2 regions of the Pseudoalteromonas sp. R86517 genome follow, and region 2 is predicted to be linked to the other one. Evidence: riboswitches for the same ligand, from Rfam matches in the RefSeq annotation. Region 2 holds a riboswitch; the other holds the start of a gene.
What was found. A riboswitch is a leader RNA that binds a small molecule or an ion and turns the genes downstream of it on or off. The one in region 2 is predicted to bind lysine.

Region 1: it holds a riboswitch for lysine, as region 2 does, so the genes downstream of both, dapA (4-hydroxy-tetrahydrodipicolinate synthase) here and lysC (lysine-sensitive aspartokinase 3) in region 2, are expected to answer to the same signal.

Annotation. Positions count from the first base shown of each region.
Region 1 covers NZ_JAXHCB010000001.1:3,050,711-3,058,127, forward strand. The annotation lists gene acnB (bifunctional aconitate hydratase 2/2-methylisocitrate dehydratase) at 1-972, opposite strand, end outside; gene SJY38_RS13775 (OmpA family protein) at 1,281-2,339, opposite strand; gene SJY38_RS13780 (YdiU family protein) at 2,674-4,080, opposite strand; gene SJY38_RS13785 (DNA-3-methyladenine glycosylase I) at 4,083-4,787, opposite strand; lysine riboswitch at 4,982-5,178, shown strand; gene dapA (4-hydroxy-tetrahydrodipicolinate synthase) at 5,307-6,191, shown strand; gene SJY38_RS13795 (2,3,4,5-tetrahydropyridine-2,6-dicarboxylate N-succinyltransferase) at 6,207-6,947, shown strand; gene SJY38_RS13800 (PLP-dependent decarboxylase) at 6,947-7,417, shown strand, end outside.
Region 2 covers NZ_JAXHCB010000001.1:1,185,886-1,193,302, reverse strand. The annotation lists gene SJY38_RS05315 (2-hydroxyacid dehydrogenase) at 291-1,271, shown strand; gene SJY38_RS05310 (sodium-dependent transporter) at 1,339-2,661, opposite strand; gene SJY38_RS05305 (4'-phosphopantetheinyl transferase superfamily protein) at 2,800-3,543, shown strand; gene lysC (lysine-sensitive aspartokinase 3) at 3,562-4,947, opposite strand; lysine riboswitch at 5,024-5,196, opposite strand; gene SJY38_RS05295 (hypothetical protein) at 5,487-6,758, shown strand; gene SJY38_RS05290 (hypothetical protein) at 6,762-7,310, shown strand; gene SJY38_RS05285 (ATPase) at 7,307-7,417, shown strand, end outside.

The DNA.
Region 1 (7,417 bases), 1.9 Mb from region 2:
AACGTCATCTGTACCGTGGCGCTTAACTACACCTTCGTATGGGTAAATATCAATTTGATCACCCATGTTGAACTCATCAACATTTAACTCGATTGGTAACGCACCTGAATCTTCCATTGTGTTGAAGAAGATAGGCGCAATTTTGTTACCTAAACATACACCACCAACGCGCTTATTAGGTACGTATGGGATATCATCACCCATAAACCAAAGCACAGAATTAGTTGCAGATTTACGAGAAGAACCAGTACCTACAACGTCACCTACGTATGCAAGTGGTAAACCTTGTGTTTTTAATTCTTCAAGTTTAGTGATTGGACCTACTTCACCCGCTTTGTCAGGAGTGATACCGTCGCGCTCATTTTTTAGCATTGCTAAAGCATGAAGTGGGATATCTGGACGTGACCATGCATCTGGTGCTGGTGATAAATCATCAGTGTTTGTCTCGCCGGTTACTTTAAATACAGTAACAGAGATTTTTTCAGCAACAGCTGGCTTGTTAGTAAACCATTCAGCGTCTGCCCAAGATTGAATAATCTTTTTAGCGTGCTCGTTGCCTGCTTTTGCTTTTTCTTCTACGTCGTAAAATGCATCAAACATTAATAATGTGTTTGATAGGCCTTTTACAGCGATAGGCGCAAGTGTTTCGTCATCAAGTAGCTCAATCATTGGGGCGATGTTGTAACCACCTAACATTGTACCTAATAATTCTGCTGCTTTTTCTTTAGATACTAATGGAGATTGTGCTTCGCCTTTAGCAACTGCCGCTAAAAAGCCTGCTTTGATGTATGCTGCATCATCAACGCCTGGTGGTACGCGGTTGATTAGTAAATCTAAGATGAACTCTTCTTCACCCGCTGGTGGGTTTTTAATTAGTTCAATAAGATCAGCCGTTTGCTGAGCATCTAATGGCGCTGGTACGATACCTAACGCGGCACGTTCTTCTACGTGTTTACGATATTCTTGTAGCACAATATTGCCCTCTTGGTGACGTGAAAGTATTCGGTAGCGCCTCATGCGCAAAAAAAGTAACCCAATACTTATAGTATTCTAACGCGGGATTATAAAGCTTTTATGTATAGATGAAAATCCATCCAGCTAAGCAACTGATTATACCGACTATAAATATTATGAATAGTGGTAAGCGTAAATTCTATTTTCGTGAATGTTTGTTAAGTAATAATCATTCTTGTTTAATCAAATTAATACTGCATATGCTGTTTTAAAGGCATAAAAAAACCCAGCACTAAGCTGGGTTTTTAAAATAAAGTAAGTAACTATTAACGCTTAACTTTTACACGTTCAATAGATTTTACATGTGCTTCTACACGACGGTTTTCAGCGTGAGCTTCTTTCGTGTTAGCTGTGTTTTTAAGACGTTCTTCACCTAGACCGACAGTTGTAATGCGATCTTCAGCAATGCCATCTTTAATTAGCTCTTGTGCTACATCATCAGCACGCTTTTTAGAAAGCATCTTGTTGTAGTTTGCGTTACCTACCGCTGACGCGTGGCCTTCAAGTAGTACAGTTGTATCTTCGTGCTCTTTTAAGAACTCAGATACTGATGCAATATCGTCAAAGTAACGTTGACCAACTTGTGCAGAATCATGTGGGAAAGTAACTAATAAGCTTGTTGTTACTTCACGGTCTTCGTATAAAGTACAGCCATCGCCATCAACAGCGTCTGTCATTGGCGTGTTAGGACATTTATCATCTTTATCTAGGATGTTGTCGTTGTCGCTGTCTTTAGGTTCTACAGGTACTTCTACTACTGCTGTAGGCGCTGGTTCTACAGGCTGTGCAGGCATAGAGTTTTGGCCAAATAAGTAGTTAATACCAATTTTAGCACCTACATCTGTGTAACCTTTATCAAGACCTTGGTATACCGCAGTTTCAGCGTTTACGAAAAAGCCATCAGTAATAAAGTGTTGGTAACCAACACCTGCGTTTAAGAATGTGTTGTCATCTACTACGTCCATTTCTTTAATACCGAATAGACCGTAGAAAGGACCGCCGTCAAGGTGGTAAAGCGCATCAATACCGTAACGCTCGCCGTCGATATTATTACGATTGCCCGCAGCTTTATCGAACGCGTTAAAGTTCATATCTGCATACTCAAGGCGTGCGCTCCAGTAATCGCTGAAACGGTAACCTGCTTCTACACCCCAACCAGTTGACTCGTTTACGTCAAGGCCAGCTTGAGCGCGCATGTTTTCCCATGACGCATCATAGTAGTCACCAAATGCACCAATGTAGAAACCTTCTTCTTTATCGGCAGCGAATGTAGACGCGCTAGTTGCAGCTAACGCAATTGCAATTGTAAGTGATTTTAATTTCATTGTTTTCTTCCCATTTTAACAACTTAGAAAATTGTAGCTAATCAATACTAGCTCAACCAGTTTTGTACACACTACCCGAGCTTTTGTTAATCGATACTTAACGAAAAATAAAGTTTATAAATTTTTTCAACGATCTACAGGCATTCCAACCACCAATTGTAGGTTAAGTAAAAATTTTTACCTAATCTGCAATTAATAAATTATGGTAATTTATAAATAGTTACTTTTTATGAATGCGCACAATAACACCGAGTGTGTAACTGCTCAATCATTGTACACTGCATTATTTAAAAATGACTATTTATAATCAAAAACTTACAATTAATTACAATACTTAAGTACCGCAAAAAGTTTGATAGCCCTTGTCATCTTTACCTGTCTCTTGAAAGCGGGCTAAGTTAGCTGATTTATCATATGGGTTACTCATCACCGTTAACAAGTCGCTTAGCAGCTCGCTCTCGCCGTGTTGATTATATTGCGCAAGGATTTCTTCGACGATGTGATTACGCGGTATAACCCTTGGGTTAGCCGCTCTCATTAGGTTATAGCTGTTTTCATCACATCTTTTTTGCCATAACTGGGCCCATTGCGTTAATTCATTTGGCACTTTGCCACCCTTTAGTGACTCAGTTAGGGCATCAAAGGTATTGGTGTAATCGAGCTTATGCTCTTGAAATAACAATAATAACTTACTTACAAGCTCTACATCGTCTTCGTTATAACCTGCTAAGCCTAATTTTTGTGCCCACATTTGATTATATTGCTCGTTAAATAACGTAGAAAACTGATTAATTAGCGGCGTCATTAAACTTACAGCTTGTTCGTCATCTTCATCTATTAGCGGTATTAGGCTTTCGGCTAAACGCGCGCAGTTCCAACTTACAATATTTGGCTGATTACCATAGGCATAGCGACCTTGCTTATCAATTGAGCTAAACACGGTATCAAAATCAAAGGTATTCATCATTGCACACGGGCCGTAGTCGATAGTTTCGCCGCTTATCAAGGTATTATCAGTATTCATAACGCCATGAATAAAGCCTACTCGCATCCAGCTAATAACCAGCGCTAGCTGACTATTTATAACGGCTGCTAAAAAGTCTAAATAGCGCTGAGCCCCTGTTGATTGAATACTTGGGTAATGACGCTCAATGGCTACATCAGCTAATTTTTTTAATCCCTTTACATCACCTTGAGTTGCTAAATACTGAAACGAGCCAACGCGAATATGGCTACTTGCTAAGCGGGTAACAATTGCGCCTGGTTGCGGCGGATTACGATAAACAGCTTCACCTGTGCCTACAACAGCCAAACACCGCGTGGTTTTAATCCCTAAGCCGTGCATAGCTTCGCTCATAATATACTCGCGAATAGCGGGGCCTAGTGCACATCGCCCATCGCCTCCTCTTGAAAAAGGAGTGGCGCCTGAGCCTTTTAACTGAATATCCCACAGCTGATTTTTATCATCGCTGATAGCCCCCAGTAAGTGCGCTCGCCCATCACCCAAGCGCGGCGAAAAGTGCCCAAACTGATGCCCAGAATAGCCAAGCGCTACAGCACATAACGGTTGAGGCTCGTTACCAGCAAAAGTACTGGCGCGCAGCGCAGGCTCAACATCTATATTAAACTGCTGTGCTAACGCTTCGTTCCACAGCAGCAATTGCGGGGCAGCAACGCTTGAAGGTTGATCCTCTATTGCAAAGTTATCTGCTATGTCTGTGTATCTTGGCACTAGTTTCATGGTTAATCCTCTGTTTGTTGGCTTATGCCTACGCGATTGTCGCCCACGCTGTAAGCCACAATTAAGCTAAGTTCTTGCAGGCTCAAACCACTTTGCTTTTGCATTTCGTTAAAAAACGCCTGTGCGGCAGTGAGCGATTTTTTAGTTTGCAGGCCGCCATCTATAATTTTGTGCGCTCTTAGGTAACTTTCTACATCTCGCGAAAGTAAAAAAGTATCTTTACCAAGCGCTCTTAAGGCATACGGGCCTGTATTGCCGCCCAAACGGGCGCCGTGTTTTTTTAAATGCGCCCATAAACCAATAATGTCATCGCCTGGCCAGTTAGCTACAAACTTGCTAAAACTGCCATGTTGCTGAGCTATTTCGTGGATCATGTAGGCATTTTCAGGAATTGTTTTTACTTTTTTATAATTACGAATAATGCGCTCATCAGTTGCTTTTTGCTCGAGCATATCGGGCGGCATCATAAGTAATTTATCAACACTAAATTGCCAAAAAACCTCTCTAAAACCTGGCCATTTACTGTTTATTACCGACCAGTAAAACCCGCTTTGAAATACTTTTCGGGTAAACTCTTCAAGCCAATCGTCGTCACTTAATGCGCTTAATGCTTTTTTAGATAAGGGTTTTGCGAGTAATAACTTAAGCATTTTTTCAGAACCTTTTCGCTCTACTGCTCGCTTATAAATATCGCTAAATTTTTCCATACTTATTAAATACCTCATCACTGCTCATAGGGTTAGTTTACGAGAAAAGCAGCCAATACGTAACCACCCACATTTTCGATGAACTAATCTGTATCCTGCAACTTGACACCTAGACGGCTAAAATGTTTTAATCGCCGCAATTACCCTATTTAAATTGTATTTTGTTAAACCTTTTGCGGTTAAACAAAATACAAAGGGCTAGAAGAGGTGCGTTATTCAGGTAGCGTATGTTAGGAGCGCAAACTCCAGTGAGCATATGTGAGGGGAATACCGCCGAGAGGTAAACGCTTTTGCGAAGCAATTACTTCGGGCGACTAGGTTGAATCCTAGCGACTGTCACCAATAGCTGTTTTAGAGCAGCTTATTAGTTTGGTGGAGAGCTTCTGGTCTTAAATAATAAGGCCGTGCGCCCTATTATTTTAAGCCCATTCGCTCTTCGAATACTGTTCGAATGACGTTAATGCGGCTCACATCATACAGCCTCCTTAATATCTCGAACACCTTATAGGTTCGTAAGAGATGATTCACAACTTCAATTTAGACGACTACGCACTGTGGACAGCGCTTGTTACGCCGTTTGATCAACAAGGTAATGTTGACTACGACACGCTCACAACACTTGTTAGCGAACAAGAAGCGGCACACAACGGTATTTTACTGCTCGGTAGCACAGGTGAAGGCTTAGCCCTTACACTTAAAGAGCAGCAAGGCATTGTTGAGCACGTGTGCCAATTAAAACCCAGTGTACCGCTTATGGTTGCTGTTGGTGGTAGTAACTTGGCCCAACAAAAAGAATGGGTTAGCTACTGTAACCAATTACCTATTCACAGCTACTTATTAGGCTCGCCTCTTTATGCAAAACCAGGGGCTGTAGGTCAAACACATTGGTACGAAAGCTTATTAAACGAAAGCGCGCATCCGTGTATGTTGTACAACGTACCTGGGCGCAGCGGTGTAAGCATTCCTATCGAAACCATTGAAAACTTAAAAGCGCACCCAAAACTGTGGGCTTTAAAAGAAGCCAGTGGCAACATCACCCAATTTGAAGCATACCGACAAGCCGCGCCTAATTTAGCGCTATACAGTGGCGACGATGCACTTATGCCCTACTTTGCCCAAGCAGGTGCAAAAGGCTTAGTTTCGGTTGCGGCCAATGCATGGCCTTTGCAAACACACGAATTTGTAAAGCGCAGCCTAAGCGGTCAACACCCCAATTTATTTGCTCAGTGGACTCGCGCTATCAATAGCCTATTTGCTGTAGCAAACCCTATTCCCGTTAAAGTGCTAATGCACCAGCAAGGGCGTTTAAATAGCCCACTGTTGCGCCCACCTTTAACGCATCTTGAGTTAACGCAAACCGATTGCATCACCACTGCAAACGACACCATTTTATCTTGGCATTAAACACAGGTTTTTATAATGAGCTGGTTAGAACTACTAAATAATTTAGAATCGGGCGCAGTACGCGCAGCATCACAAAACGAAAGCGGCCAATGGGAAGCTAACGTAGAAGTAAAACAAGGCATTTTAGAAGCCTTTAAAAATGGCACTAACACAGAGTTTGCAGGCGGGTTTGTTGATAAGCACAACCTTGCACCGCAAGAATTTAGCACTGAAGATGGCGTGCGTATGGTACCAGGTGGCACCAGTGTTCGCCGCGGTGCCTACGTAGCTAAAGGCACTATTATTATGCCACCAGCGTACGTAAATATTGGCGCATACATCGACGAAGGTACTATGGTTGATAGCCACGCATTAGTGGGTTCATGTGCACAAGTTGGTAAAAATGTACATTTAAGCGCGGCTGTTCAACTTGGTGGTGTACTTGAGCCAATTGGGGCAAGCCCTGTAGTGGTTGAAGACGATGCGTTTATTGGCGCAGGTTGTGTTATTGTTGAAGGCGTAGTGGTTAAAAAAGGCGCTGTACTTGCACCAGGTGTGCGTTTATCTGCAACTATTCCGGTTTACGACTGTGTTAACGAGCGCCAGCTAGATAAAGGCGAGCCAATTCCAGAGTACGCTATTGTAATACCAGGTTCTCGCCCTGCGTCTAACGAATGGGCTCGTGAGCAAGGCCTAAGCATGTCGTGTGCACTCATTGTTAAATACCGCGACGAGCAAAGCGATGCATCGTTATTGCTAGAAGAGGTTTTACGATAATGAGCTTTTTGAGCACGCCTATCAAGGCCGCCGTAAATACACTTACTCAGCAACTTGATACACCTTTTTTTGTTTACGACTTAGACAAACTAAACGCACACCTTACCCGTTTAGTTGCGCAAACCGATGTAAAGCTTTGGTATGCGGTAAAAGCCAATCCGCTTTCTAAGGTTATTCAATGCCTAGACAGCGCCGGATTTAACTTTGACGTAGCAAGTAAAGGTGAGCTTGAACAAGTCCTTGCACAAGGTATTAGTTCACAGCGCGTGCTCAACACAGGGCCTGCAAAGAGCCCTAAACAAATTAAACACTTTATTGAGCGCGGCGTGCGTATTTTTGTTGCCGAAAGCCTCAATCAAGTACGTTGGTTAAACCAGCAAGCGCAGCTGCAAAATACGCAGCTGCAAGTATTACTGCGTGTGCAATTACGCTGGCCAGAAGGTGAAAAAAACCCATTAGGGGGTGACAGC
Region 2 (7,417 bases):
AATAAACGGGTGGTTACTCAAGCATGCTTTATTAAACTAGTTTAAGGTTACGTATAATACCAATCAGCAATAATACTTAATCATTTTAGGGGCTAAACGTGTCGCTATCTGCGTTAAAAAACTCTCATTTACGACTGCATGAATGCAGAAGGTAGAGCAATGCAGGAGCAATTGCCGAGAACAACTAAATAGCGAATTTTTTACCTTACTATCAACGCGTTTTTACATCCTCAAAATAGATCACTTGATTATACGGATTGCTATAACAGCTAGGCTTTGGAGTAAATAACATGAACATTGCTTTTTTTAGTACGCAAAAATACGAGCAGCCTTTTTTTGAGCGCAGTATTAACAAACACCCTCAAATAGAGATTTGTTACTTTGAGCAAGCACTGAACGAGCAAACAGCCCTGCTTGCTAAAGGGTTTGATGCTGTATGTGTATTTGTAAACGACACGGTTAACGCCCTCGTTATTGAGCTCCTTGCTGAGCATGGAATTAATACTATTTTACTTCGCTGCGCAGGGTTTAATAATATTGATTTAGTGGCTGCCAAAGCACACAACATTAAGGTATTACGAGTACCCGCATACAGCCCAGAAGCCGTAGCTGAGCACTGTGTTGCACTTATGCTTACCCTTAGCCGTAAAACACATAAAGCCTATAACCGCGTACGCGAAGACAACTTTGATTTAAACGGTTTATTAGGCTTTAACTTACACGGCAAAACAGTTGGCATTATAGGTTGTGGTAAAATTGGCCTTGCCATTTGTAATATTTTAAATGGCTTTGGCGCGCATGTTTTAGTGTGCGACCCTTATGCAACACCTGGCAATTACACCATTACCGATTTAGATTCGCTGCTTACTCAAAGCGATATAATTTCACTGCACTGCCCTCTGAATGAGCAAACACACCATTTAATAAATGACGATGCATTTAATAAAATGAAACCTGGGGTAATGCTAATTAACACTTCGCGCGGTGCGCTACTTAATAGCAAAGCGTGTATAAATGCGCTTAAAACTAAAAAGCTAGGGTATTTAGGGCTTGATGTGTACGAGCAGGAGTCGGAGCTATTTTTTAAAAACCACAGCGACGAGATAAACCAAGACGATATATTCTCGCGCTTAGTTAGTTTTAAAAACGTATTAATAACTGGCCACCAAGGCTTTTTTACTCAAGAAGCCCTTAGCGAAATTGCCAATACCACCATACAAAACGCTATGGAAATTAATGAACAAAGACCTTTAACCAATGAGGTTTTATAAAGCCGCGGCCCATTAATTTAGCTTTACCCGTTTTGCTATTTACATAACGGGTAAAGCTTAAAATACTTTAGCCAAACGCAACGTTTGCAAAAACAAGAGTCATTAATACTGGGCACACAAAACGAATGTATTGAGCAAACCAGTAATGCGTGCCGGTGCTGGCTTTATGAAGCTTATTACCGCGTTTCCACATCCAACCTGCGGTTATAAAATAAAATAGCCCCATAAGTGGTAGTTGGTACTGAGTAAATAGCATGATTACTAAACCAAATAACCACTCAAAATTTAATATTATTGCACTAGCGCATATTAACACCACTAGGCTAACGGCCCACGTTGCTTTAGTACGGTCTACGCGGTGGTTTTCTACTAAAAACGCTACTGGTATTTCTGTGGTAGAGATAGTAGATGTAACCGATGCAATCGACATAAGTACAAAAAACAGTAACCCAATTAGTAAACCAATTTCGCCCATGGTACTAAAAAGCTCAGGCAAAATAGCAAATATAAGCTGCCCTTCACCTATAAGTTTTCCGCCGCTAAACACCTCTACCCCGTTATGCTGCGCTACATAAATTGCAGGCACTATCAGTAAACCTGCTAAAAATGCCACACTGGTATCAAGTAGTGCAACGCTTGCAGTTAGTTTTGGCAGATTTGCATCTGGCTGCAGGTACGAGCCATAAATCATCATGCAGCCAACCCCTAATGAGAGCGAAAAAAACGCCTGCCCCATTGCAGCAATAATTAAATTTGGGTCAAGCACTTGGCTAAAATTAGGAATTAAATAAGCGGCAAACCCTTCGCTGGCGCCTTCTAAACTGGCTATATAAAAAATTAAGCCTATTAGTAGCACCAACAACAATGGCATTAAACGACGTGACCAGGTTTCAATCCCCGATTTAACCCCTTTTAAAATAATACTGGCGGTTAAAATAAGCATAAGCGGCGTAAATATAAAATTACGCACCATAGAGTCGCTGTGCAAAAATTCGCTTGCTGCGGTAAAACCAAAAAATGTAGTAATAGGCTCTATCGCGTAAGAGAGCATCCACCCAGCTACAATAGAATAAAAGCTAAGCATAACCACAGCGCCCGCAAGGCCAATATATCCTGCGGCAGCCCCTACTTTTTTGTTGGTATTTTGCCACGCATTACCCAATGCTTTTACTGGGTTTGCTTGCGCTTGGTGGCCTAAATAAAGTTCGGTATAAAGCGCAGGTAGCGCAAGTAAAAATATAACTACAAAGTAAACCAATAAAAATGCACCGCCACCATGGTTGGCCGCCTGCGTAGGAAAACCCCAAATATTACCTAAACCCACTGCTGCGCCTGCAGCGGCTAAAACAAAACCAAAACGGCTTTGAAATCCATCACGCACTTGTGCCATACATCTACAAATTCTGTTATTCTTTGATTATTGTGAATTAAACCATATTTAATGCCAACTGAGTAATAAAATTGCTTTTGGCATAAATAAGCGCTGTTAACCGCTCATAATTACAGCACTCACTTATTTTAAGCGCGTATGACTAACCACTTTTTTAAAAACACCCTAAGTATTGCTCCCTCTTTTTATAGCGATTTACCCCCTAGCAACAATACTATTTTAGTGTTTAATGCCAACACACTTAATGTAGAACACCTTGATTTAACCCAGTACCTAAGCCCATTTGAGCTAAGCGTTATAAATCGTCGTAAACGCATGCAAGCAAAGCAAGAATATCTAGCATCGCGCATATTACTAAAGCAACTTGCAAAGCATGCTCAGCCCCAATACGCACACATACCGCTTAATAAAATGAGCACCCACTTTAATGAAGAATGCTCAAAACTACAGCTCCATATAAACCACACCGTTATAAATACCTGTATTTCGCACTCGCACGGCTTAGTTGGCGTTGCACTTAATGTTACTAAGGCGGAGTTTGGCTTTGATATTGAAAAAATTAACTTAAAACGCCCATTCGAAAAGCTCGCTAAGCATTTTTATCATAAGGCTGAAATTGCCTTAATTACCGCGCCTTTGGCTATAAAAGAGCAAGCCCACCGCTTTTTTAGAATTTGGACCTTAAAAGAGGCACTCGCTAAAGCAACTAGCCGCCCAATAGCGCAATTGCTTAGCCCAAATGTATTTGATGAATTTTCTTTGTTAAACCTTACAGCATCGAGTAACACCATAACGGTTGCCAATGAGGAGTTTGATATAAGCGTGGCGCATAAAAAAAGCACCGACTGGCGGTGCTTTATACTTGATAACTTGGATACTTAATAACTTGGCTTTAAAAGCTTAAGCAGCGCTTTCTAATAATCGGCTGTGTATTGCTTGTACCACGGTATCTGATTCGCTTTGCTCTACTAAAAAGCATAAATTGTGCTTGCTTGCACCATGACAAATTAATCGAATATTAAACTCTTTTAATACGTTCATTAGGTTCATTTCGTGCTGGCGTAGCTGTATTTCAGAGCCTATAAGCGCCACTAGGGTTAAGTTATTTTCAACCGATACATGACAAAATTCGGCCAATTTATCTAAACACGCTTGCTCAAGCTCAGGTCGCGAGGCATTAGGCGCGTTATCGAGCGTAATGGCAACACTAATTTCTGAGGTAGTGACTAAGTCTACCGATATATTAAACTCACTTAAAATGGTAAATACACGGGCCAAAAAGCCACTTGCTAATAACATTTCTGGGCTTTTAAGCGTTAGCAATATTTGGTTTTTACGCTGCGTAACGGCACGAATACCTGGCTGCTGCGATTTTTCACGCTCAATCCACGTCCCCCCGCGCTCTGGCTCGCGGCTAGAGCCTACAAATACATTAATATGGCTACGGCTTGCTGGTAAAATAGTCGCAGGGTGCAATACTTTTGCGCCAAATGTCGCCATTTCTGCGGCTTCATCAAAGCTTAAACGAGCAATTGGCGTTGCCTTAGCGCATAAACGCGGGTCGGTGCTAAAAATACCCACTACATCGGTCCAAATGTGTACACTTTTAGCGTTAATAGCCTCTGCTAATAACGCCGCACTGTAGTCAGAGCCACCACGGCCAAGCGTTGTGGTTTGGCCAAATTCATCACTACCAATAAACCCTTGTGTAACTATTACTTGCTCATCTAATAACGGAATTAACAGGTCTTTAGCAGCTTGTGCAGTGGCCGCAACATCGGGCGTTGCTTTACCAAATTGGCTATCAGTTTTAAGCACTTTGCGTACATCAAACCTATCTGCATTTAAGCCTTTTAAGCGCAGCACTTGAGCAAATAAATAAGACGATAAACGCTCGCCAAAGCTAAGCAGCTCATCGTGTTGTTGATCAGTGGTGAGTGTTTCAAGGGCTAACGTTTGAAACGCTTTTAACGTCTCGTTAAAACCTACGGCTAAATCGGCATCAAGCGACAGCTCATCTAAAATAGCCTGTTGAATAGCCAATACGCCATCTATGTGTGCTTGGCGCTGCTCTTTACTAAGGTCGGGTTTGCACAGTGCAACTAAGTGGTTAGTTACGCCGGCACTGGCGCTCACAGCTACAATACGTACGCTTTTATCTGCAACAATAATTTCGCTGCAGCGACTCATCGCTTCAAAGTTTGCAACACTGGTTCCGCCAAATTTGGCAACGATGTAATCTGATTTTGCGCCTGATACTGTTTGTGGCACTGATTGGGTAGTCATTTCGTCTCCTTTCGCGGTATCCAAACCGCTAAAAAACAAGAAGAACTTGGCAAAGGAATGCAAATAAGATGTGTCCGCTGCCAGAAGCTCTCCACCTAAGTTGGTGACAGTTTTGGGGATTCAGCCCCATAAACCGAAAAACTCGGTTGACGTAACCTTGTTTTCCTCGGCGAGTACTTCCCTCTTTAATGGTTATAGGCGTTCGTCACCTACCATTAAATACCTAAGTATCGCACCTCTTCTGAATGTTGTATTAACCTGTGGCTAATAAAACAAAACCCCACTATGTAGCGGGGCTTTGAAAGTTATCGTTTAGACGTCTAGCTGTCAAGGTGTTTTAGTTAATATAACGCGAATAATTTAGCCCGGGTTTACATTGCTGGCTACTTTTACAGCGCTTAATGTAACTCGCCTGTACGCCAGCTAAAAAAATGTGTAAATTAAGCCAGTTAATAACGAGTACTTTTTATTATAAAAATATAAAAACTACGCTCTGCTTTAAGCGTAGTTAACTCATTACTAGGATGTATCACCGCATTATGATCCCAGCTAAAAAGCTGCTTAACACCCTTAGCGAACATTGGGGTGTTTTAGAGCTATTATTTAAACGTTTTAAAATGGCCGACTTTAGCCTCAAAGACGTGCAAAACGCTATTAAGCAAAAACAGCCCACATGGACAAACGAGCGCATTTACAAAGAAACAAATCGTTTGCTCAATCAAGATATACTTATTCCATTGGCTAAATCATCCCAGCTTGAAATAAACCGCGCCATTGCCGATTTTGCGACCTTTTTATTACAAGAAGAACACCTAGGTTTAGCACAAGAAATTAGCGTTTTGGTTGATGATTTAGCACGCCTAGGAAACCGATTAGATAATGCCGGCGAAATAGAAGACTATGACGATTTACGCCGCTATAGCCGCATTATGGATGATCGGGTGCGTAAAATAATGAAGCTTTACGCGCACAACGAAAACGCTATTTTAAACATTGTTGAGCAAGCTAAATCTGATCACGCGGTGCAATCTTTGCAAAAGCGCTACAAAGCGGTAATAGAAGCCTTTGACGAATACATAGAGCCGATGCTTGAAATGGTCGATATTCGCGGTGACTTTCATGCCTGTTTTACACTTATTGAGCAACAAATAAGTAAGCAAATAGAGCACATTGAACGCTCAGGTAAAGCCTACAACGACAAACGTATGCTTGAGCAATTGCGTACTCGGATACTCGAAATGCATTTAGTTGGCCGAGAAAGCTTACGCAAAAGTGCCGATATGCTTATGCCACTGCGCGAAGAGCTACGCCGTAATAACCTAATTACCCGCCAGGCAGCAAAAGTGCTGGGCCTTGTGCGTAAAAATGGCGTAGACAACATGCTAAGCGCGGTACAACCAAACTTTGTAAGCGATGCGCAGCGTTATTCGCTTGGCCAGCAGCGTCATATAGTTGCCTATATGGCAAGCTTGGTAGAATTTGAACACGAAGAATACCAGCTCCCAGAGCAACAAGACGTGCCGGCATTTGTTACGCCAAACATTCCTGATTACCACGATGTTAAAACAAGCTTTGCAAAACGCTTTAATAAAAAACGTAAAAAGCCCCAGCCATTACTGCAATTTTTAGATGAAAGCTACCCAGAATTAGACGCCGACGAAATGCTATTTTTATATCAAAAACTAGTCAGCGACAGTGAAATTCACATTAGCCAAAGCGATGAAAAAACACGCGTAAAAATTGCCGGCCAGCATTTTTCGTTATACCCATTTAATTCTGCGCCTCAGCCAGATACACAGGCAGACGAGTAACACATGACACATATAAACTTAGACGAGCTTACGCACCTACAAGCCATTAATAAAAAATTAGGTGCGGGTTACCATATTTGCGAACAAGACAACGTAATGTGGCAAGAGCTTGACCAGCACATAGAATCTTACAGCGCCTTATTTAGCGCCCTTGGCCACGATTTAAAACACGACAGCCGCGGCTTTTACTACTTTGCCAGCGACGAAAGCACGCCAAACATGGGTAAAATATCTCGTGCTATTGCACTGACTATTTACATTTTAATTGAGCACTTTGCCAATACGGGTAAAGACCCAATGCGTGCCCTATTTGATGAAGTAAACGACTTAGAACTGATGCAAACCTTAGTGCAAATTAATAAACACTTGTTTGATCAACTTGAGATATTTTCGGGCTCAGATTTACGAAAAGATGTATACCTGCGCATGGTACGTTTAGGCCTTGCCCGCGAAGTAGAAGGCGGCTTTATGCTACAAGCGCCTATTCACCGCTATATTGATGCACTTATGGAAGTAAACGAAGAAACCTACATTACAGAGGACGAGCAATGAAAAACTTATACGGACTAAGTAAACTCGCCCTACTTAATACCGCAGGCTATGCAAAATGTGTTATTCCGCTTGATAAAAGCAGCTCTATTTGTGCGCCAAACAATACC